4 regions of the Streptacidiphilus sp. PB12-B1b genome follow, and region 2 is predicted to be linked to each of the others. Evidence: riboswitches for the same ligand, from Rfam matches in the RefSeq annotation. Region 2 holds a riboswitch; each other region holds the start of a gene.
The links. Region 2 has a riboswitch for cyclic di-AMP ahead of GXW83_RS14495 (C40 family peptidase). Riboswitches for the same ligand answer to the same signal wherever they lie in the genome.

Region 1 (6,988 bases), 2.3 Mb from region 2:
TGCCGACGCCCACCGTGTGACATCCCTCACGGTCCAGAGCCAGCGCCAGATCCTCGACCCGGCCCGCGTCCAGATCCGCCAGCAGCAGCCCGCGCGCGCCCTCGGCGGCGAACCGCCGCGCCAGCGCCGAGCCGATGCCGCCGGCCGCACCGGTCACCACCACGACCGATCCACTGATCTGCATGTTTCCTGCTCCTCCCGCCGGACCACCGCACAGGCCCGCGCACTGCCGGTGATCGTAGGCAACCCACCGCCACCGCAACAGTGCCCGCCACCGGCGCGGCCCAACCTCCGGGCCACGTCAAGGAGTGCTCAAGCCGTCACCACGAGCTGCCGGTTCCACGAGCTGCCGCTTCCGCGACCTGCCGTCAGCTCGGGGTGAAGGCGACCGGCAGCTCCCGCAGCCCGCGCATGATCAGGCCGCCGCGCCAGCGCAGCTCCTCCGGGTCGGCGGCCAGGGCCAGATCGGGCAGCCTGGTCAGCAGCGAGGCCAGCGCCGTCTGCCCCTCCAACCGGGCCAGCGGGGCGCCGATGCAGTAGTGGATGCCGTGGCCGTAGCCCAGGTGCTGGTTGTCGCGCCGGGTGAGGTCGAGCCGGTCCGGGTCGGCGAAGCGCTCCGGATCGCGGTCGGCGGCGGCGAGCACCACCAGCACCGGGTCGCCGACCGCGATGGACCGGCCGCCCAGCTCCAGCGGCTCGGTGGCGTAGCGCCAGGTGGCCAGCTCCACCGGGCCGTCCCAGCGCAGCAGTTCCTCGACGCCGGTGGCCAGCAGCTCGCGTTCGCCGCGCCGCACCGACTCCTGCAGCAGCGCCCGCTGCTCGGGGTGGCGCAGCAGCGCGTACGCGCCGTTGCCGATCAGGTTGACGGTGGTCTCGAAGCCGGCGAACAGCAGCACGAAGCACATGGCGGCGGCCTCGTTCTCGGTGAGGTGCTCGCCGTGGTCGGACGCCTTGATCAGGCCGGAGATCAGGTCGTCGCCGGGGTGCTCGCGCTTGTGGTGGATGAGCTCGGCGAGGTAGCCGCGGATCTTCTTGACCGACCGGGCCACGCCGCCGCGCGGGCCGCCGCCGTGACGGATCATCATCCCGGCCCAGTCGCGGAAGTCGTCCTGGTCCCGGGCAGGCACCCCGAGCAGGTCGCAGATGGTGTAGATGGGCAGCGGGAAGGCGAACTCGTGGATCAGGTCCGCGCTGCCCCGCCCGGCGAAGCCGTCGATGAAGCGGTCGGTCAGCTCCTGCACCCGGGGCGCGAAGGAGGCGACGGTGCGCGGGGTGAACGCCTTGGAGACCAGTCGGCGCAGCCGGGTGTGGTCCGGCGGGTCGATGTTCAGCAGGTGCGTCATCAGGTTGGCGCTGCGCTCACCGGGGATGCCGGTCCTGCCCCGGGCCGCGGTGGACTCGGCGTGGTGCGCGGGGTTCTTGCTGAGCCCCGGGTGCGCCAGCGCGGTCCGCGCGTCGGCGTACCGGGTCACCAGCCATGCCTCCACCCCGCTCGGCAGCGTGGTCCAGCGCACCGGCTCGTGCCGGCGCAGCCAGGCGTACGCGGGGTAGGGGTCGGCGGCGAACTCCCAGGTGAACAGGGCGGGTGCGGCGGGCGGGGAGGGCTGATCCGGCATGCCCCGACCGTATCCGGTGCACCGGCGCGGCCGGGACGGCTGCGGGGGTGAGGGCCGGGGCACGGAGGGTGAGCGGAGTGTGAGGTGTTCCTGGGAAGCTTGAGATTTCCGGGGACATCTGCCTAGCCTGCCCGGACATGTCCGCCCACGCGGACACCGCCTCGCGGGACGCCGAGTCCTGTCCAGCCGTGCGGCGGCCACGAACTTCGTCATGGGCAGGAGCGGGGGAACCAGGTAAGTCGCCGCAGCTCACAGCGCTGCGGCTTGGGGTGAAGACGCGCCAGCGTCCGGGCTACCTCACGGCCCGAACCCGACAGCTCACCTCGCAGGCGTCGGAGAGGGATCCTGTCATGCTTCTTTCCGGCAACGGACGCCACCGCAAGCCCAGCACCAGCACCGGCAAGCGCCTTGTGGCCACCGGCGTGATCGCGGGCACCGGCGTCGTCCTCCCGCTCATCGGCGCCACCGCCGCCTCGGCCGCCTCGGTCTCCACCTGGGACGCGGTCGCCCAGTGCGAGAGCAGCGGCAACTGGTCGATAGACACCGGCAACGGCTACTACGGCGGCCTGCAGTTCTCCGCCTCCACCTGGGACGCCTACGGCGGCCAGCAGTACGCCCCGACCGCCAACCTGGCCACCCAGGGCCAGCAGATCGCGGTCGCCGAGAAGGTGCTCGCCTCGCAGGGCCCGGGCGCCTGGCCGGTCTGCGGCCCGCAGGCCGGACTGACCGCGGGCGGCGCTCCGGCGGACGTCAGCACCACGCCCGCCTCGGGCGGCTCCGGCTCCGGCTCCGGATCCAACTCCGGCGGCTCCAGCGACTCCTCCGCGCAGCAGACCAGCGCGCAGACCGCCCCGACCACCCACGCCAGTGCCCCGGCCGCGCACAGCAGCGCGCCGAGCCACGCCGCCGCGCCGACCACCACCCACACCACCCACACCACCCACAGCGCCCCGGCGACCACCCACGCCGCCGCCCCGGCCGTGCACGCGATCGGCCACGGCAACTACACCGTCCGCGCCGGCGACACCCTCTCCGGCATCGCCGCCGCCGCGCACCTGAGCGGTGGCTGGGAGGCGCTGTACCAGGACAACAAGTCCACGGTCGGCGGCAACCCGGACCTGATCTACCCCGGCCAGCACCTCCAGGTGGGCTGACCGCAGGGCCGTTGCCCGGTTCCCCTGCTCCCGGAAGGTCGCCGCCAGGTGAACTACCGGTGAGTAGGGGATCCGTCCGGTGAGACGACCGCCGGGTCCTGATGGCTGGAGCTTCGGGTGCGGCTAGGCTCAGGGAGAAGGCTTTCCTCCAGCAATCCCTAGGAGACATCTGTGCCGTCCATCGACGTCGTCGTAGCCCGGGAGATCCTCGACTCACGAGGCAACCCCACGGTCGAGGTCGAGGTCGGCCTCGACGACGGCAGCACCGGGCGTGCGGCCGTCCCGTCCGGCGCCTCCACCGGCGCGTTCGAAGCCCTGGAGCTGCGCGACGGCGATAGCTCCCGCTACGGCGGCAAGGGCGTGGAGAAGGCCGTGCTCGCGGTCATCGAGCAGATCGGCCCGGAGCTGGTCGGCTACGACGCCACCGAGCAGCGCCTGATCGACCAGGCCATGCTCGACCTCGACGCCACCCCGGACAAGTCCTCGCTGGGCGCCAACGCCATCCTCGGCGTCTCGCTCGCCGTGGCCCACGCCGCGGCCGAGGCCAGCGACCTGCCGCTGTTCCGCTACCTGGGCGGCCCGAACGCGCACGTCCTGCCGGTGCCGATGATGAACATCCTCAACGGCGGCTCGCACGCGGACTCCAACGTGGACATCCAGGAGTTCATGATCGCTCCGATCGGCGCGGAGTCCTTCTCCGAGGCCCTCCGCTGGGGCTCCGAGGTGTACCACCGGCTCAAGTCGGTGCTGAAGCAGCGCGGCCTGTCCACCGGCCTGGGCGACGAGGGCGGCTTCGCGCCGAACCTGGAATCCAACCGCGCCGCCCTGGACCTCATCGTCGAGGCCATCAAGGAGGCCGGCTTCGTCCCCGGCCGCGACATCGCGCTCGCGCTGGACGTCGCCGCGTCCGAGTTCTACAAGGACGGCCTGTACCAGTTCGAGGGCAAGGACCGCTCGGCCGCCGAGATGACCGAGTACTACGAGGAGCTGGTCGCGGCCTACCCGCTGGTCTCCATCGAGGACCCGCTGTTCGAGGACGACTGGGCCGGCTGGAAGGTCATCACCAGCAAGCTGGGCGACAAGGTGCAGCTGGTCGGCGACGACCTGTTCGTCACCAACCCGACCCGCCTGGCCCGCGGCATCAAGGAGGGCATCGCCAACTCCCTGCTGGTCAAGGTCAACCAGATCGGTTCGCTGACCGAGACCCTGGACGCGGTCGAGCTGGCCCAGCGCAACGGCTTCCGCTGCATGATGTCGCACCGCTCCGGCGAGACCGAGGACGTCACCATCGCCGACCTCGCCGTCGCCACCAACTGCGGCCAGATCAAGGCCGGCGCCCCGGCCCGGACCGACCGCGTCGCCAAGTACAACCAGCTGCTGCGCATCGAGGAGATCCTCGACGACGCCGCCGAGTACGCCGGCCGCGGCGCCTTCCCGCGCTTCACGCCGTCCGCCTGACCGGTAGCCCGCAGTTCCCGTGCCCCGCCGTCCGCACCCTCTAGGGTGGACGGCGGGGCACGGGCGTCGATCGGGAGGGTGAACGGGTGAGCGGCAGGGAAGGCGGCGGCAGGGCGGCGACCGGCCGCAGGCCGCGGATCACCGGGCGCGCCGCCGTGCTCGCGCTGGTGTTCTGCTCGCTGGTCGCGGTGCTGGCCTACCCGACCCGTCAGTTCATCGCCCAGCGCGCGCAGATCGCCCAGCAGCAGGCCGCGGCCCGGCAGGCGCAGGCGCAGGTGGAGGTCCTGCGCCGGGAGAAGGCCCGCTGGCAGGACCCGGCCTACGTCGAGGCGCAGGCCCGCGAGCGGCTGCACTACGGCTTCCCCGGCGAGACGCCGTTCTCGGCCGTCGACCCGGATCCGGGCGCCGCGGCCGGACCGTCGGCGGGCGTCGCCCCCCAGCCGGGCGCGGTGACCCAGCCCTGGTACGACAACATGTTCGAGTCGCTGAACCGGGCCGACTCGGCCCAGCACTGACGGCCCGAAGCCACCGAAGCCCCGAAGTCCCCGAAGTCCCCGAACCTCCGAAGCTCCGAAGCTCTTGAAGAAGGCAACGCACTCATGACCCAGACCCCCGCCAGCCCAGGCGTGTCCGACCAGGACGTCGCCGCGATCGCGGCCCAGCTCGGCCGGGTGCCGCGTGGGCTCCGCGCGGTCGCCCACCGCTGCCCCTGCGGCCTGCCGGACGTCGTGGAGACGGCGCCGCGGCTGGAGGACGGCTCGCCGTTCCCGACGCTGTACTACCTGACCTGCCCGCGCGCGGCCTCGGCCATCGGCACGCTGGAGGCCGACGGGCTGATGAAGGAGCAGACCGCCCGCCTCGCCGAGGATCCGGAGCTGGCGGCCGGCTACCGCCGCGCCCACGAGGACTACATCGCCAGGCGCGACGCGATCGAGGTGCTGGAGGGCTTCCCCAGCGCCGGCGGCATGCCGGACCGGGTGAAGTGCCTGCACGTCCTGGTGGGGCACTCGCTGGCGGCCGGGCCCGGGGTGAACCCGCTGGGCGACGAGGCGCTGGAGAAGCTGCCGGAGTGGTGGCGCAAGGGCCCCTGCGTCTGCGCCGGGACCGCCGGGGAAGCCGCGGACGGGGCGGCCGGGACCGCCGAGGGGGAGCAGCAGTGACCTCCCAGCGCGTGGCCGCGGTCGACTGCGGCACCAACTCCATCCGGCTGCTGGTCGCCGACCTCGACCCGGAGACCGGGGAGCTGCGCGACCTGGACCGCCGGATGACCATCGTCCGCCTGGGCCAGGGCGTGGACCGGACCGGGCGGCTGGCGCCGGAGGCGCTGGAGCGGACCTTCGCGGCCTGCCGCGAGTACGCCGCGGTGATCGCCGGGCACGGCGCCGAGCGGCTGCGGTTCGTCGCCACCAGCGCCTCCCGGGATGCCGAGAACCGGGACGAGTTCACCGCCGGGGTCCGCGACATCCTGGGCGTGGAGCCGGAGGTGATCACCGGGGACGAGGAGGCCGAGCTGTCCTTCGCCGGGGCCACCCGGGAGCTCCAGGGCTCGGCCGACCTGGTCCCGCCCTACCTGGTGTTCGACCTGGGCGGCGGCTCCACCGAGTTCGTGCTGGGCACGGACTGGGTGCAGGCTGCCCGCTCGGTGGACATCGGCTGCGTCCGGATGACCGAGCGTCACGGCGGGGACGTCGACGCCATGCGGGCCGACATCGCCCGGGCGCTGGACCTGGCGGCCCGGACGGTGCCGCTGACCGGCGCGGCCACCCTGGTCGGGCTGGCCGGCACGGTGACCACGGTGGCCGGCATCGCGCTGGAGCTGTCCGCGTACGACTCGGCCGCGATCCACCACTCCCGCATCCCGCTGGAGCGGGTCCGGGAGGTGACCCGGATGCTGCTGGCGGCCTCGCCCGAGGAGCGCGCGGCGATCCCGGTGATGCACCCCGGACGGGTGGACGTGATCGGCGCCGGGGCGCTGGTGCTGCTGGCCGTGATGGAGCGCACCGGGGCCCGTGAGCTGGTCGTCAGTGAGCATGACATCCTCGACGGCATCGCCTGGAGCGTCGCCGCGCGGGCCTCCTGAGAAAAGTTCGTGAATTTCTTCACATGAGAATGCCCGTGCCGATGTAGCCCAACCGGTCGGTACGTCCGAATTGTGGGACTCAAGGGTGCTGACCGGTCCGGGGGCCTGGATCCAAGGCAGGGGCGCACAGTTGTGCGCACAATCGCAATACCGGCGGCGAGCTGCGGTTTCTCCTGCCGGGCCGCCCGGGGCCCGGCGGCAGGCCGGTGGGGGTGGGGTGCGGGGCGCGTAGTGTAGCAGGGGGTGTCCAGAGGTATGTGACCAGGCCCACAATCAGCGCTCCGAGGGGTGCTGGATACTTTCGGATATGAGCACCACGGAGCGTCCTCGCATTCTCATCGTCGGCGGTGGATACGTCGGCATGTATGCCGCGATGCGCATCCTCAAGAAGATGCGCTACGGGGAGGCGACCGTCACGGTCGTCGACCCGCGGTCCTACATGACGTATCTGCCCTTCCTTCCCGAGGCGGCGGCCGGCAGTGTCGCGCCTCGCAACCTCGTCGCACCCCTGCGCAGCACCCTGAAGGGCGCGGAGGTGTTGACGGGCCACGTCACCTCCGTTGACCAGGTGCGCAAGGTGGCGACCATCGCCCCGGCCGCGGGCGACTCGTACGAGCTGCCCTTCGACTACCTGGTCGTGGCGCTGGGCTCGGTCTCCCGCACCTTCCCGATCCCCGGTC
Region 2 (6,988 bases):
CCCTGACCCCGTACGACGCCTACAGCGGCTTCAGCGGCCCAGCCGTGAGGGCCCTCGCCGCCCACGGCGTGGGCCATGTCGTCGGCGTCTCCGCGCTCGGCCGCGGCACCCCGCTCGCCGACCGGGCCGGGCTGGTCACCGCCTCCCTCGCCCTGGACGACCTGATCGCCGGGACCGGTGTCGCCTACCGGGCCCTGGCCAACCCGTCCTTCTTCGAGAACCTCCTGGAGGAGGCCGACTCGATCCGCGAGAAGGGCGTCTTCACCGACTCCGTCGACGCCGACCGCCGGGCCCCCTTCGTCGCCGTCGCGGACATCGCGGCCGTCGCCGCCGGCCTGCTGCTGGACCGCTCGTGGACCGGCACCGACAGCGTCCCGGTGCTCGGCCCGCGGGACCTCTCCCCCAACGACCTGGCCCGCATCATGACCGAACAGCTCGGCCGACCCGTGCGCTACGAACGCCAGCCGCTCGACGAGCTGTACACCACCCTCGTCGGCTACGGCCTGAACGAGGAGTTCGTCCAGGGCATCGTCGACATGAAGCGGGCCAAGGACGAGGGTCTGGACGCCGGCGTGGCCCGCACCCTGGGCACCGCCACGCCCACCGGCTTCGAGCACTGGTGCGCCCGGACGCTCAAGCCCGCTGTCCTCGGCTGAGGGCGCACCGCCCGCACCGTGCACACGCACAAAGCACCAGCGCACCAACGCACCAACGCACCACGATCACCTACCACTTGGGGAACCCCTGATGCCCGCTGAGGAAACCGAACCGCCGGTCACGGCGTTCATGCTGGTCAAGACCACGCCCGAATGGCTCGCCCTGACCGTCCAGGAACGCGTGGACGCCTTCGCCACCGAGGTGCTGCCCGCGATCAAGTCCCGTACCACCGGCGTCCGTTCACGCTTCTACGACACGGAGTTCTACTCCGCGCGCGTGACCGACGTCTGGGTCTGGGAGGCGGACGACCACCGCGCCTACCGGCTGCTGATCGACGCGCTGCGCGAAACCCCGTTCTGGGACCGCTACTTCGAGGTCGTCGACCTGCTCGTCGGCACCGAGAACGGCTACGCCCGCAGCTACGGCGTGGAGACCGTCGCCACCATCACCACCTGACGCACGGCCTGCGCACGGCCTGCCGCCGCTCCCGGGATGGTGCTCCGGGAGCGGCGGCAGGCCGTTGCCGTGGGTCAGTACCGTGCGAGCGGCGCCCAGCCCTTGACGGCGAAGGCGTCGCCGCTGTGCTCGACCTCCAGGGCGCTGTGTCCGCTGAAGTGGGCGGGCAGGACCAGGGCGTGGGTGTCGGCAGCCCAGCCGAGCAGCCTGCGGCGGGTGGTGCGGGCGGCGGCCGGGTCCTGGCAGAAGCAGCTGCTGTGGTCGGGGTGCACGACCTGCAGCGGCGTGTGCAGGATGTCGCCCGCGAACAGGGCCCGGTCGGCGCCGGAGGCCAGCGTGACGACGCTGGACCCCGGGGTGTGGCCGGGAGCGGCCTCCAGCCGCAGATTGCCGTCGATGGTGTGGCTGTCCTCCCACAGCCGCACCTGGCCTGCGGCGTGGACGGGGGCGATGCTGTCCTCGTAGGCGTTCTCGTTGACGCCGCCGGCGACGTCCGGGTTGCCGGCCGGGTTCCAGAACTCGAAGTCGGCCCGGGGCATCAGGTAGACGGCGTTCGGGAAGGTGGGCACCCACGCGCCGTCGACCAGGCGGGTGTTCCAGCCGATGTGGTCGGCGTGCAGGTGGGTGTTGACCACCACGTCGACGTCCTCGGGCCGCACGCCGGCCCGGGCGAGGTTGGCGAGGTAGCCCGACTCCAGGCCGGTCCAGGACGGGACGCCGGGGCGGCTCTTGCCGTTGCCGACGCCGGTGTCGATCAGGATGGTCCGGCCCTCGCTGCGCAGCAGCCAGGTCTGGAAGGCGGTGTGGACCATGGCGTCGTCGGCGCCCAGGTGGTCGGGCACGAGCGCCTGCCGGTGCTCCTTCCACGCCTGCTCGGGCAGGTCGGGGAAGAACTGGTCGGCGGGCATGATCGGGCCGTGCATCTCCTCGATGCGGGTGACCGTGACGTCGCCGAGCGTGAGCTCGTTCATGGATGGCTCCTTGCGTGGTTACGGGTGAACAGCGGGGCTGCGCGGGTCAGTTGTTCAGGTGGGCGAGGACCAGGTCGGGGTCCGTGCCGGTGAGGTAGGCGGCGCTGAGGACGGAGACGGTGTCGCCGCGCAGCGCGATGGAGGTCGGTCCTTCCAGCCCGTCGGCCGCGGTCAGCACGATGGAGTGGCTGCCGTCGGGCTGGACCAGTGCGACCTGGTTGACGGTGTCGAGGGCGGCGAGGATCTGGTCGCCGCGCCCGGTGAAGGCGAAGTCGTCGATCCCGGTGAGCCCGGTGGCGGTGACCCGGGCCTGGCCGGCGCTGCCGTTCGGCAGGACCGGGATGCGCACGATGGTGCCCCGGTCCAGGTTGGTGACCCAGACCGCGCCGTCGCGGAGCTTCAGGCCGTTGGCGCCGAGGAATCCGGACGGGGCCAGCGCCGGGTCGGTGGACCACGACTGCGCGGCGCCGCCGGAGGTGGGCACGCGCCACACCGTGCCCAGTGCGGAGTCGGCGACGTACAGGCTGCCGGTGCGGGCGTCCAGGGCCAGGCCGTTGGGCAGGCTGTCGGCGGGCAGCGCGGCGATCCGCTCGGGCTGTCCGCCGGGGCGCAGCCGCCACACGCCGGTCAGGTCGGCCGTGCCGGTGGCGTACAGGAAGTACAGCGTCCCGTCGTGGCCGCGGACGATGCCGAGGGTCAGCGGGAAGCCGAGGGCCGGGGTGTGCACGCCGCCGTCGGCCGGAAGCGGCAGGGTCGCCAGGACCCGGATCGTGCCCGTGCGGGAGACCTCGGCGACCTGGCGGGCCTTGGCGAAGGTGACGTAGCTGCCGCCGTGCGGGGCCGGCGCGACGTTCTCCGGCGTCTGGCCGGCGGCCAGGTCGAAGTGCACGGCGACACGGGCGTCGCTCAGCGGCGCCGAGGCCGCGGAGGCGCTGGGGACGGCCAGGGCGGAGGTGGCCAGGACGGCGGCGGCGGACAGGCCGACGGCGGACAGGGCGGCCTTGGAGAGCTTGGTGAACATGGTTCCTTCACTGTTTTCGGGCATGCGGCAGCCACACGGCGGCGCATGGGTGAAAGGTGCGTCCGGCCAGGGCGCAGGCGCCCATGGCGGGTTGGGGCAGCGGCCGACGGTCGGCCGTTCCCGGGGGGAGTGATCGCCCGCCGCCGGCTCAGTGCGGGCGGCGGGCCGTGACGGGGGTCAGCCGGGGCTGACCTGGGCCCCTCGTCCTTCCGGGGCAGATGTGGGGGCAGGGGTGACGGCAGCGGTGGCGGGCCGGTCGATGGCCTGGGAGAGCAGGTCCAGCGCGGCCCGCGAGGGCGAGCCCGCCGCCGCGGTGGCGACCACGACGTTCGGGCCGGGCCCGTGGCTCAGCGTCTGCTGGGTGACGGTCAGCGAGCCGACCAGCGGGTGCCGCATCTCGTAGGCGGCGACCGTGCAGTCCTTGACCCGGTGGTCGGCCCACATCGAGGCGAAGTCGGGGCTCTTGGCGCTCAGTTCGCCCACCAGCGTGTGCAGTGCCGAGTCCTGCGGGTACTGGCCTGCCACCAGGCGCAGATTGCCCACGACCGCCTTGGCCTTGCTGGGCCAGTCCGCGTACAGCTCGCGGGTGTGGGCGTCGAGGAACACCAGCCTGGCCATGTTGGGGCGCCGGGCGGGCGACTCGGCGGCGTCCGGCTCCAGGTGTCCGGCGAACAGCGCGTGCCCCAGCCGGTTCCAGGCCAGGACGTCGCTGCGGCGGCCGATCACCACCGCGGGGACGTCCGCCAGGGCGTCCAGCAGCTGGCGCGCCGCGTCGGTCACCCGCTCCGGAGCGGGCCGCCGCCCCCGGCCGCGCTGACGCTCCGGGCGGGCCAGGTCGTGCAGGTGCAGCCGCTCGGCCTCGTCCAGCCGCAGGGCCCCGGCGATCGCGTCCAACACCTCGGGCGAGGCGTTCAGCGACTGCCCCTGCTCCAGCCGGGTGTAGTAGGACACGCTCACCCCGGCCAGCAGCGCCAACTCCTCGCGCCGGAGGCCGGAGACCCTCCGCCGCTCGCCGTAGGTGGGCATCCCGATGTCCTCGGGACGGAGCTGGGAGCGACGGGCCTGGAGGAACTCGCCGAGTTGCGATGTGCCGTTCATGGAATTCAGTATGTGCGGTCGCGCGGCGCGCAGCCTGCCCCTGCCATGGGTAGGCAGCGCCGGGTGGGGCGGCCCGGCCGGCGGGCGGCTCAGCCGAGGGTGAGCAGCAGCCCGGCGAGCTCGGCCGGCTGGGTGACCATGCAGTCGTGGCCGGTGGCCAGTTCCCGTACCTGCGCCGGGGCGCCGTTGGGCTGGGTCGCGGGAACCGGTCGGCGGGCGGGGCCGTCCGGCGGGCCGGCGACGCAGTGGATGTGCGTGCGCGGGATGGCGTCCGCGGCCGGGTTGCCGAGGTGCACCGGTTGCACCAAGCAGCGCACTGACTGGTCGGTGAGCAGCCCTTGCAGCCAGGCGGCGTCGGTCGGGTCGGTGACCCCGAACAGGCCGTGGGGCGGGGGCAGGGCGGGCAGCGGCGGTATCCGCCAGGGGCTGCCGGACGCGGCGGCCTGGTCGATCAGGGTCTGGGTCAGCGGGATGACGTCGAGCGCGCTCTCGCCGTCCTCGGGGACCATGGCGTCGAGGTAGACCAGGTGCGCGATCCGGTCCGGGATCTGGTGGGCGGCGGACGAGATGACCAGCCCGGCGTAGCTGTGTCCGACGAGGACCACCTCGGTGAGGTCCTGCCCGGTGATCAGCCCGACGACGTCCTGGACGTGCGTGTCGAGCCCGACCTCGGGGCTGAGCAGGTGGGCCCTGTCGCCGTGGCCGGTCAGCGAGGGGGCCAGCACCCGGTGTCCGGCGGAGGTCAGCAGCGGGACGACGCGCTCCCAGCACGCGCCGCTGTGCCAGGCTCCGTGCACCAGGAGGAAGGTCCGACCGGTCGGCATGCTCATGGGGATCTCCCTTGTCGGGGGTGTCTCGGCTGTGCTCCGCCCGTCCGCGGGATGCCTGCGGGAACCTTTCGGCGCATCAGTAATCTTTACCGACAAGCATTGAACTAATCACGGTTGGATCACTAAAGTCGGTCAGCGAACCACCGCGCTGTCGATCACCCGCCGGGTGGCAGCGGTGTTCCCGCCGAGTCCGAGGCGCGGCAGGAGAGCCGACAACTCGGAGCCGGGGAACCACTCGTTCCTCGGGGTGAATCGACGTCAGGCCGGTCACTGCCGGTGAGGCGCCGTAGGGCGATCTTCCAGCCCGAACCCGTCAGCTAACCCGGTAGGCGGGCGAGGAAGAAGGAGCTCGCCTTCGTGGCGTCCCATCGCCGTACCCCAACGCCCCACCGCACCCGGGTCACCGTGCTGACCGCCGTCGCCGCGACCACCGTGGCGATCACCGCCAACGCGCAGTCCGCGCAGGCCGCCCCGCCGCCCAGTACCGCCTCGCTCGCCGCCGAGGTGCAGGCCGACAACGTCGCCGCCGACGCGGCGGTGCAGCGGTACGACACCGCGCAGGAGCAACAGCAGCAGCTCCAGCAGCAGGTGACGGTCCTTCAGAACGAGATCGCCCGGCAGCAGGCCGCGATCAACGCGCAGGAGTCGCTGCTCGGGGCCGCCGCCGCAGCCCAGTACCGGGACGGGGGCACCATCGACCCGACCGTGCAGCTGATGCTCTCGGCCGACCCCTCCAACTACCTGGACCAGGCCTCCACCACCGTTCAACTCAACTCCAGCCAGGCCGAGTTGCTCAGCGGGTTGCAGGGCGCCGAGACCACGCTCGACAGGGAGAAGGCCACGGCCGAGGCCAAGCTCAGGGCGCTGGCCGCGTCCGCCGCCCGGCTGGCCGCCGCCAAGACCCAGGTCCAGCAGAAGCTGAGCGCCGCCCAGGCCCGGCTGAACTCCTTCACCGCCGCCCAGCGGCTCGCCGTCGACCAGGAGCTGAACGGCGCCCCGGCGACCACGACCGCCCACAACGGCAGCGGCGGCCACGGAGCCGGGGACGGGAACGGCGGCGGTGACAGTAGCGGTGGCGGCGCCCCGGTGGACCTGGGCCATGCCTCGGCCGGGGACGCGGTCGAGGCGGCGGCCTTCGCCGCGGCGCAGACCCGGCTCGGCGACCCGTACGTGTGGTCCCACACCGGCCCGACCACCTTCGACTGCTCCGGCCTGATGATGTGGGCCTACGACAAGGCCGGGCTGAACATCGGCCGCACCACCTACGACCAGGTCACCCAGGGCACCCCGGTCGCCAGCGAGTCCGACCTTCAGGTCGGCGACCTGGTGTTCTTCAACGACGACACGCACGTCGGCATGTACGCCGGAAACGGCATGATCCTGCACGCGCCGCACAAGGGCACGGTGGTGCGCTACGAGTCCATCGACACCGTCGGCACCGTCTACGCGATGCGGCACCTGTAGAGCCGACGCTGTTCCCCCGCCAGGCCCTTCGCCCCGCCACCCCGTGGCGGGGCGAAGCGCTGTCCGGGGCCCGGCCGGAGCCTGTCCATCGTTGTAACGCATCATTGAGCCGCTCCGGCGTCCGCGGCGTCAAGTACCGCCGCCGACAGCCGTGTCGAGCCTGCGCGCGCACCCATCCGACCGCGCCGGAAGCCTTGACAGGCCGGGAGAGCGCTGTCATCAATATTCCTGTTACATCGTTGGAATGCCCTCCCCGGGCCGCAGGCGGCCCGCTCCCGGCGGCCGCCTGCGGAACCATCCGCGGGGCACCCACCCACCTCCACAAGGATGTGATCGGCGTATGCACGCCATTCCCCTGCGCAGAGCCGTCCCGGCAACGGCCCTGGCTGCGGCCCTGTGCCTCGGCGCGAGCGCCTGCACCAACGCGGGCAACGCCACCGCCTCCGGCGCCGCCACCACCGGCGGGGCCGACACCGCCGCCGCCCAGCAGA
Region 3 (6,988 bases), 1.5 Mb from region 2:
CCACCGCCGGATCGCCACCATCACCGGCCCGCCGCAGATGATGCCCGCCGCCGCCCGGCTCGCCGGTTTCCAGGACGCCGCACAGGAGTTGGGCCTGCGGCTGCCCCCCGGCTACGTGCAGCCCGGCGACTTCTTCCTGGACAGCGGCTACGCGGCCGGTCGGCGGCTGGCCGCCCTGCCGCACCGGCCCACCGGCGTGTTCGCCGCCGGGGACGAGATGGCCATCGGCGCGCTGCACGCCTTCGCCGACCTCGGCATCGACGTGCCCCGGCAGATGGCCGTCGTCGGCTTCGACAACATCGAGGCGGCGAGCCTGGTCCGGCCCGCGCTCACCACCGTCGCCCAGGATCCGCTCCGGCTCGGCAGCGCCGCCGTCCACCTGCTGCTCGACCTGGTGGCGGGCGCGGCCTCGGGCGCGACGCGGCCGGTGCCGCCGCGCACCGTCCCGGCCGGACTGGTCATCCGCGGCTCCTGCGCCCGGCCCCGAAGCTGACCCGGGCGGTTGTCGTACCCGTGTAGTAGCTTGGGCCGCCGAGGACAAGGACGAAACGGACAAGGACGAGGCGTTGGCGCAGCGGTCGCTGCTGGACGAGAACGGGCGGTGACCGGTGCGCATCCTGGTGTACGTGCCCTTCGCGGTCTGCCTGCTGCTGAGCGTGGCCGCGCCCCGGCCGTCCCGGTGGCTGCCACCGCGCGCGGCGGCCTGGGGGTTGGCCTGCGCGGCGCTGGTGGCCGCCGGAGCCTGGTTCTGGTCGTTGGCGCTGCTGGCGCTCACCGGCCTCGGGCAGATCCCGGCCGTGGCCGCGCTCGGCGCCTGGTCGCCCCGGGCGCTGGCGGCCGCCGACCCGGTGGCCCGGCTGACCGCGGTCGGCTGCGGGCTGGCCCTGGCGGCGGCGCTGGGCGCGCTGGCGCTGTCGGCCCGGCGGCACGGGCTGGCGCTGGTGCGCGCCTGCCGGGAGGCCCGGCGGCTGCCGGGCGCGGGAGATCTGGCCGTCGTCGACGACGACCGGCTGGAGGCATACGCCGTGCCCGGGCTGCCCGGCCTGGCCCGGGGGCGGCTGGTGGTCTCCAGCGGCATGCTCCGGGCACTGCCCGGCCCCGAGCGCGAGGCGCTGATGGCGCACGAGCGGGCGCACCTGCGCCACCGGCACCACCTCTTCCTGCTGGCCCTGCACCTGGCCGCGGCGGCCTGCCCGCTGCTGCGCCCGCTGGGCAGGGAGGGCGCGTTCGCCGTCGAGCGCTGGGCCGACGAGAACGCCGCTGCCGCGGTCGGCGACCGGGCGGTGGTCGCCCGCGCCCTGGCCCGCGCCGCCCTGGCGAAGAGGGACCGCGGGGCGGCCGGGGTGCTGGCGGCCACCGGCGGCCCGGTGCCGCGCCGGATCCGGGCGCTGCTCGCCGCCCCGCCGAGGCGGCGGCTGCTGCCGCTGGTCGCCGGGGGCCTGGTGCTGGCGGTCTGCTGCGGCAGCCTGGTGGACGCCACCCAGGACGACGCCGAACTGTTCGCCGGGGCCGCGCCGCACACCGCCGTCGGCAGCGTCCGCCATGCCGTGGACGACGGCCGGCTGCGGCTGCCGCTCCGGTACGACGCCGACGGCGGCACCGGCCGGGCGCAGACCCGTACCGATGCCGCCGTGGTTCCCAACTCCCGCCCCAGCGACCAGCGCTGAGGGACCGGTCAGCCCTCGGTCCACCCGTGGGTCTTGGCGAACTTCAGCATCTCGCCCCGGATCCGCAGAATCTGCTCACCGGTCAGCGACGGCGCCGCACGCAGCAGCAGCTCCGTCATGTCACGGGTGTACTCGGCCACGGACAGCAGGTCGCACATGGGCTCCTCGCCGTCCAGCAGCCGGGGCTCCGCGACCGCGACCGACGGGGCCTCGCCCTGGGCGAGCCGCACCGAGGACGCCTTCAGCCCACGGCCGCCGTCCTCGACCTCGAACTCCACCGCCACCCCGGGGCGAACCGCCGCCTCCGGGATGAGCAGATCGTTCACATGCAGAAACACGTCTTCGCCACCGTGATCGGGAGCGATGAACCCGTACCCGCGGACACCATCGAAACGCACCACACGACCAGCAACCACAGCACCGACCCCCAACAGATCCGGGCCCCTTGCCCGGACGATCCAAGCACCATGATAAGCACTCCCCGCCACCCCCGGGGCCGCAACCCGCCCCACCCGTCACACCACCGACCCCGGCCCCCTGTCCGTGGGCACCGACAGACCGCCCCCGGCGGGGGTCAGCGGCGGATGTCGAGGAAACCGTGTTCGGGGCGGGTGCCGCAGCGGTCGGTGGGGGCGTCGGCGTGGAGGGTGACCGTGAGGACGACGGGGGCGGCGGTGGTGTTGGTGTAGGCCAGGCCCTGGCCGTGCAGCATCTCGATCCAGCCGACCCGGGCCGGGGCGCCGCCCTGCCGCTGGTAGACGGTGAAGACGGTCGGGCCGCCGGTGTCGTCCCCGATCCAGAGGTGGCCGCCGGGCGGGACCGCCAGCGGCGGCGTGCAGCGCAGCTCGCCGGAGTAGGGGACGCCGCAGGCCCAGTCCACATGGCGCAGGACGGTGTCGGCCCGCGCCGGGGCGGTCGGCGCCGGACCGCAGGCCAGGGCGAGGCCGGCGGCGACGGCGGTTCTCAGGGGTGCGCGCATGGACGTGTCCGTTCCACGCCGGGGGCGCGCAGGCCACCCCGTCGGGCGGAGATCACTCGGACAGGGGACGCGCAGCGCCCGTGTGTGAGACAAGGCACATCTCATTGATCGGGGCTCGATGGTCTGCCTACCCTGCTGTCTCCGCCCAGGGCGGAACCCGCCGCCGGGGCGCCTCATCCTGTCCACTCGCCGGTGGGAAACCGAGCTTCGAACGGACAGGAGCGGGGGAACCAGGTCAGTCGCCGTGCCTTCGGCCCCCCGGAGGCACCGGCTAGGGGTGAAGCCGCTCCCCCGCGCGGCAGGGCTGCCTCAGGCCCGAACCCGACAGCTCACCTCGCAGGCGTGTCACCGAGGAACTCCGTCATGCGCCTTCCCCGTACCGCCCCCGCACGCCTCGGCGCGATAGCCGGCGCCGCCGCTCTGGTCGCCGTGCCGCTGATGTCCGGCCCGGCCCAGGCCGCGGCCACCACGCCCAAGGTCACCCAGGACCGGCTCTCCCCCACCGCGATGGCCGCCGGCACCACTGCCAAGGCAACGCTCACCGTCCACTCCGGCTCCTGCTTCACCGCCAGGACGCTCGGCGTCGGCGTCCGCGACTCGGCCGGGGACAACCTGGACTTCCCCGGCTCGGCGTCCGACGTCAGGATCTGCCCGAGCGGCCTGTCCCTCACCACCGGCAGCCGCACCCTGCCGTCCGGGACGTACACCGAGTTCGGCTTCTGGCAGGACTCGGCCGGGGCCTGGCACAACCTGGCCTCGCAGTCGCTGAAGGTCTCCGCCACGACCGGCGCCGGCACCCCCGCGCCCACGTCGACGCCGACCCCGACGTCCACGCCCACGTCCACGCCCACGCCCGCACCGACGTCCAGCGGCTCGCCGGTGCCCGGGCAGTCCCTGGTCTGGTCGGACGAGTTCAGCAACCCGATCAACTGGGGCAGCACCTGGGTCGGCGACACCACCACCGCCTTCCAGTACGGCAACCACAACCCGAACGACAACAAGCTGGACTGGCTGGACGAGAACGCCGTGAACGTCGCGGGCGGCGTCGCCACCTTCACCGCCTCGCCGTCCAGCCACACCCTGGAGAACGGCAAGCAGGCCTGGAACACCGGGCTGCTCACCACCGAGGGCTCCAGCCAGGGCTTCCAGGTGAAGACCGGCGACTACGCCGAGACCCGCGTCCAGCTGCCCTCCGGCACCGGGGCCTGGCCCGCGCTGTGGACCTGGAAGAACGGCAACGGGGAGATCGACACCTTCGAGTACCACCCCGACAACCCCAACCTGCTGGAGCTGACCAACCACGTCAACGCGGCCCACGACTACTACACCAACGCCGCGGCCGTCGCCCCGGGCAAGTGGGTCACCATCGGCACCTACTACGGCGCCAACTCGGTGGACTGGTACGTCAACGGCACCAAGGTCTACTCCGACGGCACCGGTGTCGGCGCCAATTGGTCGGCCTACCTGATCCTCAGCCTGTCGGTGAGCGCCGGCGAGTACCACCCGGCGCCGACCGGCACGGCCCCGATCAGCTTCGCCGCCGACTACGTCCGCGTCTACCGCTGACCGGAGCGACGGCGCAGCGGCGGGCGGGCGCGGACGGTGTGCCGCGCCCGCCCACCCGGGCCGCTGCTGACGGTTTCCGTCCCGTCGTGACAGTCCGGGCCCGTACAATCGGCGGATGAGCGCTCCGGACCTCCCCGACACCGCCCCGGCCACCGAGGACGAGGGCGGTGCGGCCCTGTCCGTGCTGCGCCGGGTCTTCGGCTACGACGCCTTCCGGGGCAGTCAGCAGGAGGTCGTCGAGCATGTGATCGGCGGCGGCGACGCGCTGGTGCTGATGCCCACCGGCGGCGGCAAGTCGCTGTGCTACCAGATCCCGGCGCTGGTGCGCCCCGGCGTCGGGGTGGTCATCTCCCCGCTGATCGCGCTGATGCAGGACCAGGTGGACGCGCTGCGGGCGCTGGGCGTCCGGGCCGGGTTCCTCAACTCCTCGCAGAGCATGGACGAACGGCAGCTGGTGGAGGCCGAGTTCCTGGCCGGCGAGCTGGACCTGCTGTACCTGGCGCCCGAGCGGCTGCGGGTGGAGGCGACCGTCCGGCTGCTCCGGCGCGGCACCATCGCGCTGTTCGCCATCGACGAGGCGCACTGCGTGGCCCAGTGGGGCCACGACTTCCGCCCGGACTACCTGGCCCTGTCCTCGCTGCACGAACAGTGGCCGACGGTGCCCCGGATCGCGCTGACCGCGACCGCCACCGAGGCCACCCACGCCGAGATCACCTCCCGGCTGAACCTGCAGGACGCCCGCCACTTCGTGGCCAGCTTCGACCGGCCCAACATCCAGTACCGGATCGCGCCCAAGGACGAGCCGCGCAAGCAGCTGCTGCACCTGCTGCAGACCGAGCACCCGGGCGAGTCCGGGATCGTCTACTGCCTCTCCCGGGCCTCGGTGGAGAAGACGGCGGCCTGGCTGGTCGAGCGCGGGGTGGACGCGCTGCCCTACCACGCCGGGCTCGACTCCCGGGTCCGGGCCGAGAACCAGTCCCGGTTCCTGCGCGAGGACGGCCTGGTGATGGTCGCCACCATCGCCTTCGGCATGGGCATCGACAAGCCCGACGTGCGCTTCGTGGCCCACCTGGACCTGCCCAAGTCGGTGGAGGGCTACTACCAGGAGACCGGCCGGGCCGGGCGCGACGGCCTGCCCTCGACCGCGTGGCTGGCCTATGGGCTGCAGGACGTCGTCCAGCAGCGGAAGATGATCGAGACCTCGGAGGGCGACCAGGCCCACCGCCGCCGGTTGAGCGCGCATGTGGACGCCATGCTGGCGCTGTGCGAGACCGTGGAGTGCCGCCGGGTGCAACTCCTGGCGTACTTCGGCCAGAAGAGCGATCCGTGCGGCAACTGCGACACCTGCCTGACCCCGCCGCAGTCCTGGGACGGCACCGTCGCCGCGCAGAAGTTCCTCTCCACCGTGGTGCGGTTGCAGCGCGAGCGCGGCCAGAAGTTCGGCGCGACCCAGATCGCCGACATCCTGATGGGCCGCAAGACCGCCAAGGTGATCCAGTTCGACCATGACGCGCTGAGCGTCTTCGGTGTCGGCGCGGACCTCTCCGAAGCCGAATGGCGTTCGGTGGCACGGCAGTTGCTGGCCCAGCAGCTGATCGCGGTGGAGGGCGAGTACGGGACGATGGTGCTCACCGAGGCCAGCGGCGAGGTCCTCGGCGGGCGGCGGCAGGTCTCGTTGCGCCGGGAGCCGGAGAAGGCCGTGCGCGCGGCCAAGGCCGCCAAGGCGGGCGGCTCCGGCCGGGGCAAGACCGCGCCGGTCGACCTGCCCGCCGAACTGCTCCCGCTGTTCGAGGAGTTGCGTGCCTGGCGGGCGGCGACCGCCCGGGAGCAGGGCGTGCCCGCCTATGTCGTCTTCCATGACGCGACGCTGCGGGAGATCGCCGCGAGCGGCCCGACCAGCCTGGCCGAGCTGGGCTCGGTCAGCGGGGTCGGCGAGAACAAGCTGGCCACCTACGGCCAGCAGATCCTGGATCTGCTGGCGGGCCGGTCGGCGGACGCCGAGCAGTCGGCGGAGCCGGTCGACTGACAAGGCCCCAGCCGGGGTCTTCTGACAGGCAGTCATCAACGCTGCGGGGCCGGGCAGTCCGCGAGGACATCCCGGCCCCGCGGTCCACATGCTCTTGACAAGCGCATTGGTCTGGACCAAATTGCACTGGCAGAGGCGCCTCGCACGAGGCGCCCGATCGGCAGCACTCCCACCCCCACGGGCGGGCTGCCGCGCGCTGCCCTGTCCTGTCGACGCACCACAGTCAGGAGCACCACCCCCATGCGCCGTACCCCCACAGCACCGCGCACCACCCGCCGGTCCACCGCCGCCGTCGCCGCGCTGGCGCTGGCCGCCGCCGGTACCGTCGCCACCACCGTGCTGGCCGGACCGGCCTCGGCCAGCTCGACCAACCTGCTGGCGAACCCCGGCTTCGAGACCGGCAGCCTCTCCGGCTGGACCTGCGACGCGGGCACCGCCGCGGTCGTCGGCTCGCCGGTCCACTCCGGCTCCTACGCCCTGCAGGCCACGCCCTCCTCCACCGACGACGCCCAGTGCACCCAGACCGTGGCGGTGTCTCCCGACACCACCTACACGTTCAGCGGTGACGTCCAGGGCTCGTACGTCTACCTCGGGATCACCGGCGGCAACGACACCTGGACGCCCTCCGCCACCGGTTGGCAGCAGCTGTCCACCTCGATCACCACCGGGGCGTCGCAGACCTCGCTGCAGGTGTACGTCCACGGCTGGTACGCCCAACCCGCCTACGACGCCGACGACTTCTCGCTGACC
Region 4 (6,988 bases), 700 kb from region 2:
CGGAGTCGGCCAGGAAGACGTGGCGCAGCGGCTCCGGGGTGATCTCCACCAGCGTGGCGGCCAGCCGGACGGCGGGCTCGTGGGTCAGCCCGCCGAACATCACATGGCTCATCCGGCCGAGCTGGTCGCGCACCGCCTCGTCCAGCACCGGGTGCTGGTAGCCGTGGATCGCCGACCACCACGAGGACATGCCGTCGATCAGCTCGGTGCTGCCCTCGACCGGCCGCGCCAGCCGCAGCCGCACCCCCCGCGCCGACTCCACCGGGTAGGGCGCGAGCGGCGCGGGCATGGCGCCGTACGGGTGCCAGACGTGCGCGCGGTCCAGCTCCAGCAGCTGCTCGGGGGTCATCGGGCGGGCGTCGGGGCCCGCACTCACGCGTTCGGCGGCAGGTCGGTGCCGGCGCCCCGGCGGCGGACGGTCACCGCGGCCTCTCGCTCGGCGGGCAGGGTCGCCTCCTCCGCGCCCTCCACCGTGAAGCCCGCGTCCGCGATCATGTCCAGGTCGGCCTGGCCGGCCTGCCCCTCGCTGGTCAGGTAGTCGCCCAGGAAGATCGAGTTCACCAGGTGCAGCGCCAGCGGCTGCATCGACCGCAGGTGCACCTCGCGGCCGCCCGCCAGCCGGACCTCCACGTCCGGGCAGACGAACCGGACCATCGCCAGGATCCGCAGGCAGCGCTGCGGCGTCAGGTTCCACTCCTTGGCCAGCGGGGTGCCCTCGAACGGGATCAGGAAGTTCACCGGCACCGAGTCCGGGTTCAGCTCCCGCAGCGCGAAGACCACGTCCACGAGGTCGGCGTCGCTCTCGCCCATGCCCGCGATCAGCCCGGAGCAGGCCGACAGACCGGCCTCCTGGGCCTGGTGCACGGTCTCCACCCGGTCGGTGAAGTCATGGGTGGAGCAGATGTCGGCGTAGGTGCCCTCGGAGGTGTTCAGGTTGTGGTTGTACGCGTGCACCCCGGCCTCGCGCAGCCGCTCCGCCTGGCCGTCGGAGAGCAGCCCGAGGCAGGCGCAGATCTCCACGCCCTCGTTCTCGGCCTTGATCGCGTCCACGGTGTCGGCGACCCGCTGCACGTCCCGGTCGGTCGGGCCGCGGCCGCTGGCCACCAGGCACACCCGCTTGGCGCCGCCGGCCACGCCCGCCTTGGCGGCCGCCGCGGCCTCGTCCGGCTTCAGCCAGGTGTACTTGAGGATCTCCGCCTTCGAGCCCAGCCGCTGCGAGCAGTACGAGCAGTCCTCCGGGCACAGCCCGCTCTTGAGGTTCACCAGGTAGTTGAGCTTCACCCGGCGGCCGAACCACTGGCGGCGCACCCGCCCGGCGGCCGCGACCACGTCGAGCAGTTCGTCGTCGGACGACGCCAGGACGGCCAGGGCCTCCTCCCGGGTCGGGAGTTCGCGGCGCAGGCCCTTGGCGGTGAGGGAGTCGAGCAGATCCATGCGGGTGATCCTGCCGTTTCCCGGCCCCGCGCCGCCAGTGCCGAACCTTCCAGAAGATCGCACGGATGCTTTGCCTGGATGTCACAGAAGCACCAAATCGACCAGTCGACCGGGCCGGGACGCCCGCCGCCACCAGGCTGTGCGTCGCATGTGGACGGCCCCACCCCCTGCCCCCGCACAAGATCGCCCTCTAGACTCTGCGGAATGAACACCAGGGGTGAGCACCGCGCCGCCGAACCGGGAGCCCGCAGCCGGAGCCCCCGGACCGCCGCCCTGCTCCTGGTCCTCGCGGTCGGCGCGGCCGGCGCCACCTGGGGCGAGGTCCGCTACGCCGGGGACGTGCGCAGCCACGTCGGCGGCGGGGGCGGGACCGCGGTCCAGGACGGCGTGAGCATGCAGGGCTCGGGCACCGGCGACGCCGTGGACGACGTCGCGGCGCTGCGCCTGAACGACGTCCTGCCGCCGACCGTCGCCGAGGCCGCCACCCCGACCAGCGCCGACGGCTACCTGGCCACCCGCTACCAGGGCGGCAGCAGCGACGACTGCGCCGAGGCGTTCACCATCACCGCCCCGGCCGCCGCCTCCACCGGCTGCACCGGCTTCCTCACCGCCGACTACGTCGAGCAGGACCGCAGCGTCTACACCTCGGTCACCGTCTTCGTCTACCCGGACGCCGCCACCGCCGCCCGCGCGGCCAAGGCGCTGAACACCCCGGCCGCCACCGGCGCGGTCACCTTCCAGCAGCCGGAGGCGGGGCTGCCGGACGCCGCGCTCCCGGCCGCCGACCAGGCCCCGGCGTCCTCCCCGGGCGTCCAGCCCGACGCCGCGTCCGGCTCCGGCGCCCCGACCGCGCCCGCCGCGCCGCAGGTGCAGCAGCGGGTCGAGGCCGTCGGCAGCGCCGTGGACGTCATCGAGTCGGCCGCCGCCGGGGCGCAGCCCGCCGTCGCCGCGGCGCTCTCCACCCCGACCTGGTACCTGGCCTACACCGTGGGCGCCAAGCTCGCCTGGCAGTGAGCCCCGGCGCGGGCCCCGGCTAGGATCGGCCCGTGGAGCCCGACGACACCTACTGCGACACCAGCCCGCCCCAGCCGCCCGTACCCGCCGCGGCGCCGGGCGACGGCCCCTCCGCCGACTGCGTGCTGTGCGGCGAACCGACCGAGTACCCGGCCGACACCGGCGGCGCCCCGCTGTGCCCGCGCTGCGCCTGGCAGCAGGCCCAGCGCGGGGCCTGCTCGGGATGAGCACGGCGGCGGACGGCCGGGCGGGCGGTGCGGGGCCCCGCGCCGCAGCGGACAGCACAGGGAGCAGAACCATGGACGGCACGACGGACGGCGGCGCGGTCGGCACCGGCCGCACCCCGGCGGACCCCTTCGCCTGGCTGGACGACGCCGCCGAGGCCCGCCGCCGGGCCGGCCTGGTGCGCACCCTGCGCCACCGCCCGGCCCGGGAGGACCTGCTCGACCTGGCCGGAAACGACTACCTGGGCCTGGTCCGGCACCCCCGGGTGACCCGCGCCGCCGCCGACGCCGCGCTGCGCTGGGGCGGCGGGTCCACCGGCTCCCGGCTGGTCACCGGCAGCACCGCGCTCCACGCCGAGCTGGAGGCCGAGCTGGCGGCGTTCTGCGGGGCCGAGGCCGCGCTGGTGTTCTCCTCCGGCTACACCGCCAACCTGGCCGCGCTGACCGCGCTCACCGACGCGGACACCGTGCTGGTCTCCGACGCGCTCAACCACGCCTCGCTCATCGACGGCTGCCGGCTCTCCCGGGCCCGCGTCGTCCGCGCCGCCCACCGCGACCCGGACGCCGTCCGCGCCGCCCTGGCCGCCGCCCCGGAGCGCCGGGCCCTGGTCGTCAGCGACTCGGTCTTCTCGGTGGACGGCGACGCCGCCCCGCTCGCCGAGCTGGCCGCGGTCTGCCGTGAGCACGGCGCGGCGCTGCTCACCGACGACGCGCACGGGCTGGGCGTGCTGGGCCCGGGCGGCTCCGGGGCGCAGGCCGCCGCCGGGCTCGCGGGCGCGCCGGACGTGCTCTCCACGGTGACCCTGTCCAAGTCGCTGGGTTCGCAGGGCGGGGCGGTGGTCGGCCCGCGCCGGGTGGTCGAGCACCTGGTGCAGGCCGCCCGCACCTTCATCTTCGACACCGGCCTGGCCCCGGCCGCGGTCGGCGCCGCGCTCGGCGCGCTGCGGCTGCTGCGCGAGGAGCCGCAGCGCGCCGAGCGGGCCGGGCAGGTGGCCCGGGCGCTGGCGGAGCGGCTGGCCGCCGCCGGACTGCCGGTCAGCAGCCCGCAGGCGGCGGTGGTCTCGGTCCGGGTCGACGCCCCCGGCTCGGCGCTGGCCTGGGCGGCGGCCTGCCGGGAGAAGGGGCTGGCGGTCGGCTGCTTCCGGCCGCCGTCGGTGCCCGACCGCTGGTCGCGGCTGCGGCTGACGGCCCGGGCGGACCTCACCGACGCGGAGATCGACTTCGCGGTGGACGTGATCGCCCGCACCGAGCCCGAGGTCTGACGCCGGGCCGGGGCCGACGCCGGGCCTGGGTTCGGGTCCGTCGTCCCGGCCGCCCCTCGACGGGAGCCCCCGCCAGGGAGTTTGATTGGCGCATGAACAAAAGCATCCGCTGGGGCATCCTGGCCACCGGCGCCATAGCCGAGGCGTTCACCCGCGATCTGCAGCTGCTGCCGGACGCCGAGGTGGTGGCCGTCGGCTCGCGCAGCGAGGAGTCCGCCCGGGCCTTCGCCGAGCGCTTCGACATCCCCCGGGTCCACGGCAGCTGGGCCTCGCTGGCGGCGGACGAGGAGGTCGACATCGTCTATGTCGCCACCCCGCACCACGCCCACTACGAGGCCGCCCGGCTGTGCCTGGAGGCCGGGCGGGCGGTGCTGTGCGAGAAGCCGTTCACGCTCAACGCCGCCGACTCCCGGGCCCTGACCGAGCTGGCCGCCGAGCGCGGCCGGTTCCTGATGGAGGCCATGTGGATGCGGTGCAACCCGGCCGTGCTGCGGGTCGCCGAGCTGATCGCGGCCGGGGCGATCGGCACGGTCGGCACCCTGCAGGCGGACTTCGGCCTGGCCGGCCCGTTCGCCCCCTCGCACCGGCTGCGCGATCCGGGGCTCGGCGGCGGGGCGCTGCTGGACCTGGGCATCTACCCGGTCACCCTGGCCCACCTGCTGCTCGGCGTCCCCGACAGCATCCAGGCGTGGGCCAGCCTCACCCCGGAGGGCGTGGACGCCAACACCGCGCTGATCCTGGGCTACGACTCGGGCGCGGTGGCCACGCTCACCTGCGGCATCGTCTCGGGGACGCCGTTCCGGGCGTACGTCTCGGGCTCGCTCGGCCGGATCGAGCTGCCCTCGCCGTTCTTCCGCCCCGGCGACTTCCTGCTGTACCGGGGCCAGGGCGACGACGTGGAGCCGGAGCTGGTGCAGGTGCCCTACAGCGGCAGCGGCTACGTCCACGAGGCCGAGGAGGCCATGCGCTGCCTGCGCGCCGGGCTGCTGGAGAGCCCGCTGGTGCCCTGGAGCAGCACGCTGGAGGTCATGCGGACGCTGGACACCGCCCGGGCACGGACCGGGGTCCGCTACCCGGGCGAGTAGTCCCGGGGCCGGTCGGCCGCGCTCAGCGGATCCGGCCGTACCAGACCTCGCCGGTCCAGATGCGTTCGAGCCGCACCCGGGCGCCCGGGTGCGGCGAGTGCCAGATCGCGTCGTGCCCGGCGTAGATGCCCACGTGGTAGACCTCGCCGCCGGAGTGGAAGAAGACCAGGTCGCCGGGGTGCAGCTGGTCCCTGCCGATGTGCTCGACGCTGGCGTACTGGGCCTGCGCGGTGCGCGGCAGCCGCCTGCCCGCGTGCTGGAACGAGTAGTACGTCAGCCCCGAGCAGTCGAAAGCGTCCGGGCCGGACGCGCCCCAGCGGTAGGGGTCGCCGTGTTTTGATGCGGCGATGATCAGCGCCCTGACCTCGATGGTGGCGGCGTCCGCGGGCCCTGCGCTGAGCAGGGTGCCCCCGGCGACCGCCGCCAGCGTGAGCGCGGCGGTGACGCCCGCCCGCCAGCGGCCCGGTCTACGGCGCGGCTGCGGGGTTCCGGCCGGTCGTCGGTCGTGGTGCCGGTCGGGGTTGTCGCCGGCGGTCTGCGCCGGGTCGCCCTGCGCGCTGTTCTGGTGGTGCCTGCCGGCCTGGATCGGGACTGGGGCATGGGTGTGCACGGACGCAGTCATGCGGGCCCTTCCGGAACCGCCTGCGGAAGTCTCCCTGTCGGGTTTGGGCTCCGAAAGCTGCCCTGCCACCGCGGTGGCTTCACCCCAAGGGACGGTGGGGACCGTCCCGGCCTGCCTGGGTCTCCCGCTCCCGTCTGTCAGGTGTGTGTGCACCTGGCGTCCGACCGGTGACGGGATTCGGCGTCCGGTCGGACCGCCTCGCCACGGCGGCGAGGACTTCTTGGTTCGGGCGACAGTATTGGCACGTTTTTAGGCGTTCTTCATGCCGGGACGCGATTCTGTGATTCTTGTCACGTTGGGTTTCCAGGGGGCCGAAGAAGCACATTTCCGGGTTCCGGCTGGGCGGTACGGGTGAATATCCAGCTGTCCTGAATAATATCCCAACCATTCCAAGAACCTGCTCTGAGCTGCTGTGATGATGCAGATGAGGGGAAGTGGAGCGGAATGGTCCGCAATCTTCCATCACCCGGCGGAGTGATCTGCCGACGAGGGCCGCCGAAGGTTTCCGGATGGCCTCCTTCCGGCTGCACCGATTCGCGGCGCGCGCGCCGAAACGTCACTGCGCCGCTATTGCCCCCAATGGCCGAATGCGCTCCGGCGCACTGTTCCGGTCCGGAAATCGGGGGCGGTCGCCCGAAAACCGACGGCCCTGTCGGACCCGGGTCGTAGAGTCTGGCCATGAGCATCGAGCGAACGCCCCGCCGCGCCGCCCGGGTCCTGGTGCTGGATCCGCACGGCGCCGTTTTCCTGCAACTGCACGACGACGTCGAGGTCGGGCTGCACTGGGTGCTGCCCGGCGGCGGCTTGGACGAGGGGGAGGACGAACGCGCGGGCGCCCTGCGCGAGACGGTCGAGGAGACCGGCTGGACGGACGTCCTGCCCGGGCCCGCGCTGTGGATCTGGGAGCACGACTACACCCGCAAGGGCGTGCCCACCCGCCAGCGCGAAGTGATCTTCCTCGGCGAGGGCCCGCGCCGCGACCCGGTCGGCGACCTCGCCGACTCCTTCGCCGCCGACGGCATCCTGACCTGCCGCTGGTGGACCCCGCAGGAGCTGGCCGACTGCCCGGAGCTGCTCTGGCCGCCGCAGCTGGCCGAGCTCATGGCCGACCTGCGCCGCGACGGCCCCCCGGCCGAGCCGATAGACCTCGGCTACGTCCCCAACGTCCCGCGCCTCCCGCGCTGACGCTGCCGGTGCTCCCCGCTCAGCTCTGCTGCTGCACCCCGGACCGCCGCTGCAGGGTGGCCAGGTAGTCGTTGTAGGCGTTCAGCTCCTTGTCGCCGTCGCGGTCCGCCGTGCGGTCCTTGCGCCGCGACAGCCGCTCCTCCGACTTGGCCCACTGGAAGG

Region 1: it holds a riboswitch for cyclic di-AMP, as region 2 does, so the genes downstream of both, GXW83_RS04190 (transglycosylase family protein) here and GXW83_RS14495 (C40 family peptidase) in region 2, are expected to answer to the same signal.
Region 3: it holds a riboswitch for cyclic di-AMP, as region 2 does, so the genes downstream of both, GXW83_RS20780 (family 16 glycosylhydrolase) here and GXW83_RS14495 (C40 family peptidase) in region 2, are expected to answer to the same signal.
Region 4: it holds a riboswitch for cyclic di-AMP, as region 2 does, so the genes downstream of both, GXW83_RS11340 (C40 family peptidase) here and GXW83_RS14495 (C40 family peptidase) in region 2, are expected to answer to the same signal.

What each region holds. Positions count from the first base shown of each region.
Region 1 is NZ_CP048405.1:900,333-907,320, forward strand. Features, by position in the region: gene GXW83_RS04180 (SDR family oxidoreductase) at 1-184, opposite strand, end outside; gene GXW83_RS04185 (cytochrome P450) at 369-1,616, opposite strand; cyclic di-AMP (ydaO/yuaA leader) riboswitch at 1,814-1,963, shown strand; gene GXW83_RS04190 (transglycosylase family protein) at 1,967-2,770, shown strand; gene eno (phosphopyruvate hydratase) at 2,942-4,228, shown strand; gene GXW83_RS04200 (septum formation initiator family protein) at 4,315-4,743, shown strand; gene GXW83_RS04205 (DUF501 domain-containing protein) at 4,828-5,388, shown strand; gene GXW83_RS04210 (Ppx/GppA phosphatase family protein) at 5,385-6,308, shown strand; gene GXW83_RS04215 (NAD(P)/FAD-dependent oxidoreductase) at 6,616-6,988, shown strand, end outside.
Region 2 is NZ_CP048405.1:3,192,226-3,199,213, reverse strand. Features, by position in the region: gene GXW83_RS14525 (NAD(P)H-binding protein) at 1-656, shown strand, start outside; gene GXW83_RS14520 (darcynin family protein) at 748-1,113, shown strand; gene GXW83_RS14515 (MBL fold metallo-hydrolase) at 1,188-2,084, opposite strand; gene GXW83_RS14510 (hypothetical protein) at 2,131-3,105, opposite strand; gene GXW83_RS14505 (helix-turn-helix domain-containing protein) at 3,283-4,203, opposite strand; gene GXW83_RS14500 (alpha/beta fold hydrolase) at 4,293-5,033, opposite strand; cyclic di-AMP (ydaO/yuaA leader) riboswitch at 5,206-5,380, shown strand; gene GXW83_RS14495 (C40 family peptidase) at 5,391-6,497, shown strand; gene GXW83_RS14490 (ABC transporter substrate-binding protein) at 6,838-6,988, shown strand, end outside.
Region 3 is NZ_CP048405.1:4,686,980-4,693,967, forward strand. Features, by position in the region: gene GXW83_RS20760 (LacI family DNA-binding transcriptional regulator) at 1-493, shown strand, start outside; gene GXW83_RS20765 (M48 family metalloprotease) at 609-1,667, shown strand; gene GXW83_RS20770 (cold-shock protein) at 1,676-2,083, opposite strand; gene GXW83_RS20775 (hypothetical protein) at 2,242-2,646, opposite strand; cyclic di-AMP (ydaO/yuaA leader) riboswitch at 2,840-3,004, shown strand; gene GXW83_RS20780 (family 16 glycosylhydrolase) at 3,010-4,212, shown strand; gene recQ (DNA helicase RecQ) at 4,328-6,238, shown strand; gene GXW83_RS20790 (carbohydrate binding domain-containing protein) at 6,479-6,988, shown strand, end outside.
Region 4 is NZ_CP048405.1:2,497,160-2,504,147, forward strand. Features, by position in the region: gene GXW83_RS11310 (adenosylmethionine--8-amino-7-oxononanoate transaminase) at 1-349, opposite strand, end outside; gene bioB (biotin synthase BioB) at 373-1,434, opposite strand; gene GXW83_RS11320 (hypothetical protein) at 1,639-2,448, shown strand; gene GXW83_RS11325 (hypothetical protein) at 2,481-2,675, shown strand; gene GXW83_RS11330 (8-amino-7-oxononanoate synthase) at 2,747-3,934, shown strand; gene GXW83_RS11335 (Gfo/Idh/MocA family protein) at 4,027-5,019, shown strand; gene GXW83_RS11340 (C40 family peptidase) at 5,042-5,446, opposite strand; cyclic di-AMP (ydaO/yuaA leader) riboswitch at 5,644-5,834, opposite strand; gene GXW83_RS11345 (NUDIX domain-containing protein) at 6,320-6,826, shown strand; gene GXW83_RS11350 (cytochrome c oxidase assembly protein) at 6,846-6,988, opposite strand, start outside.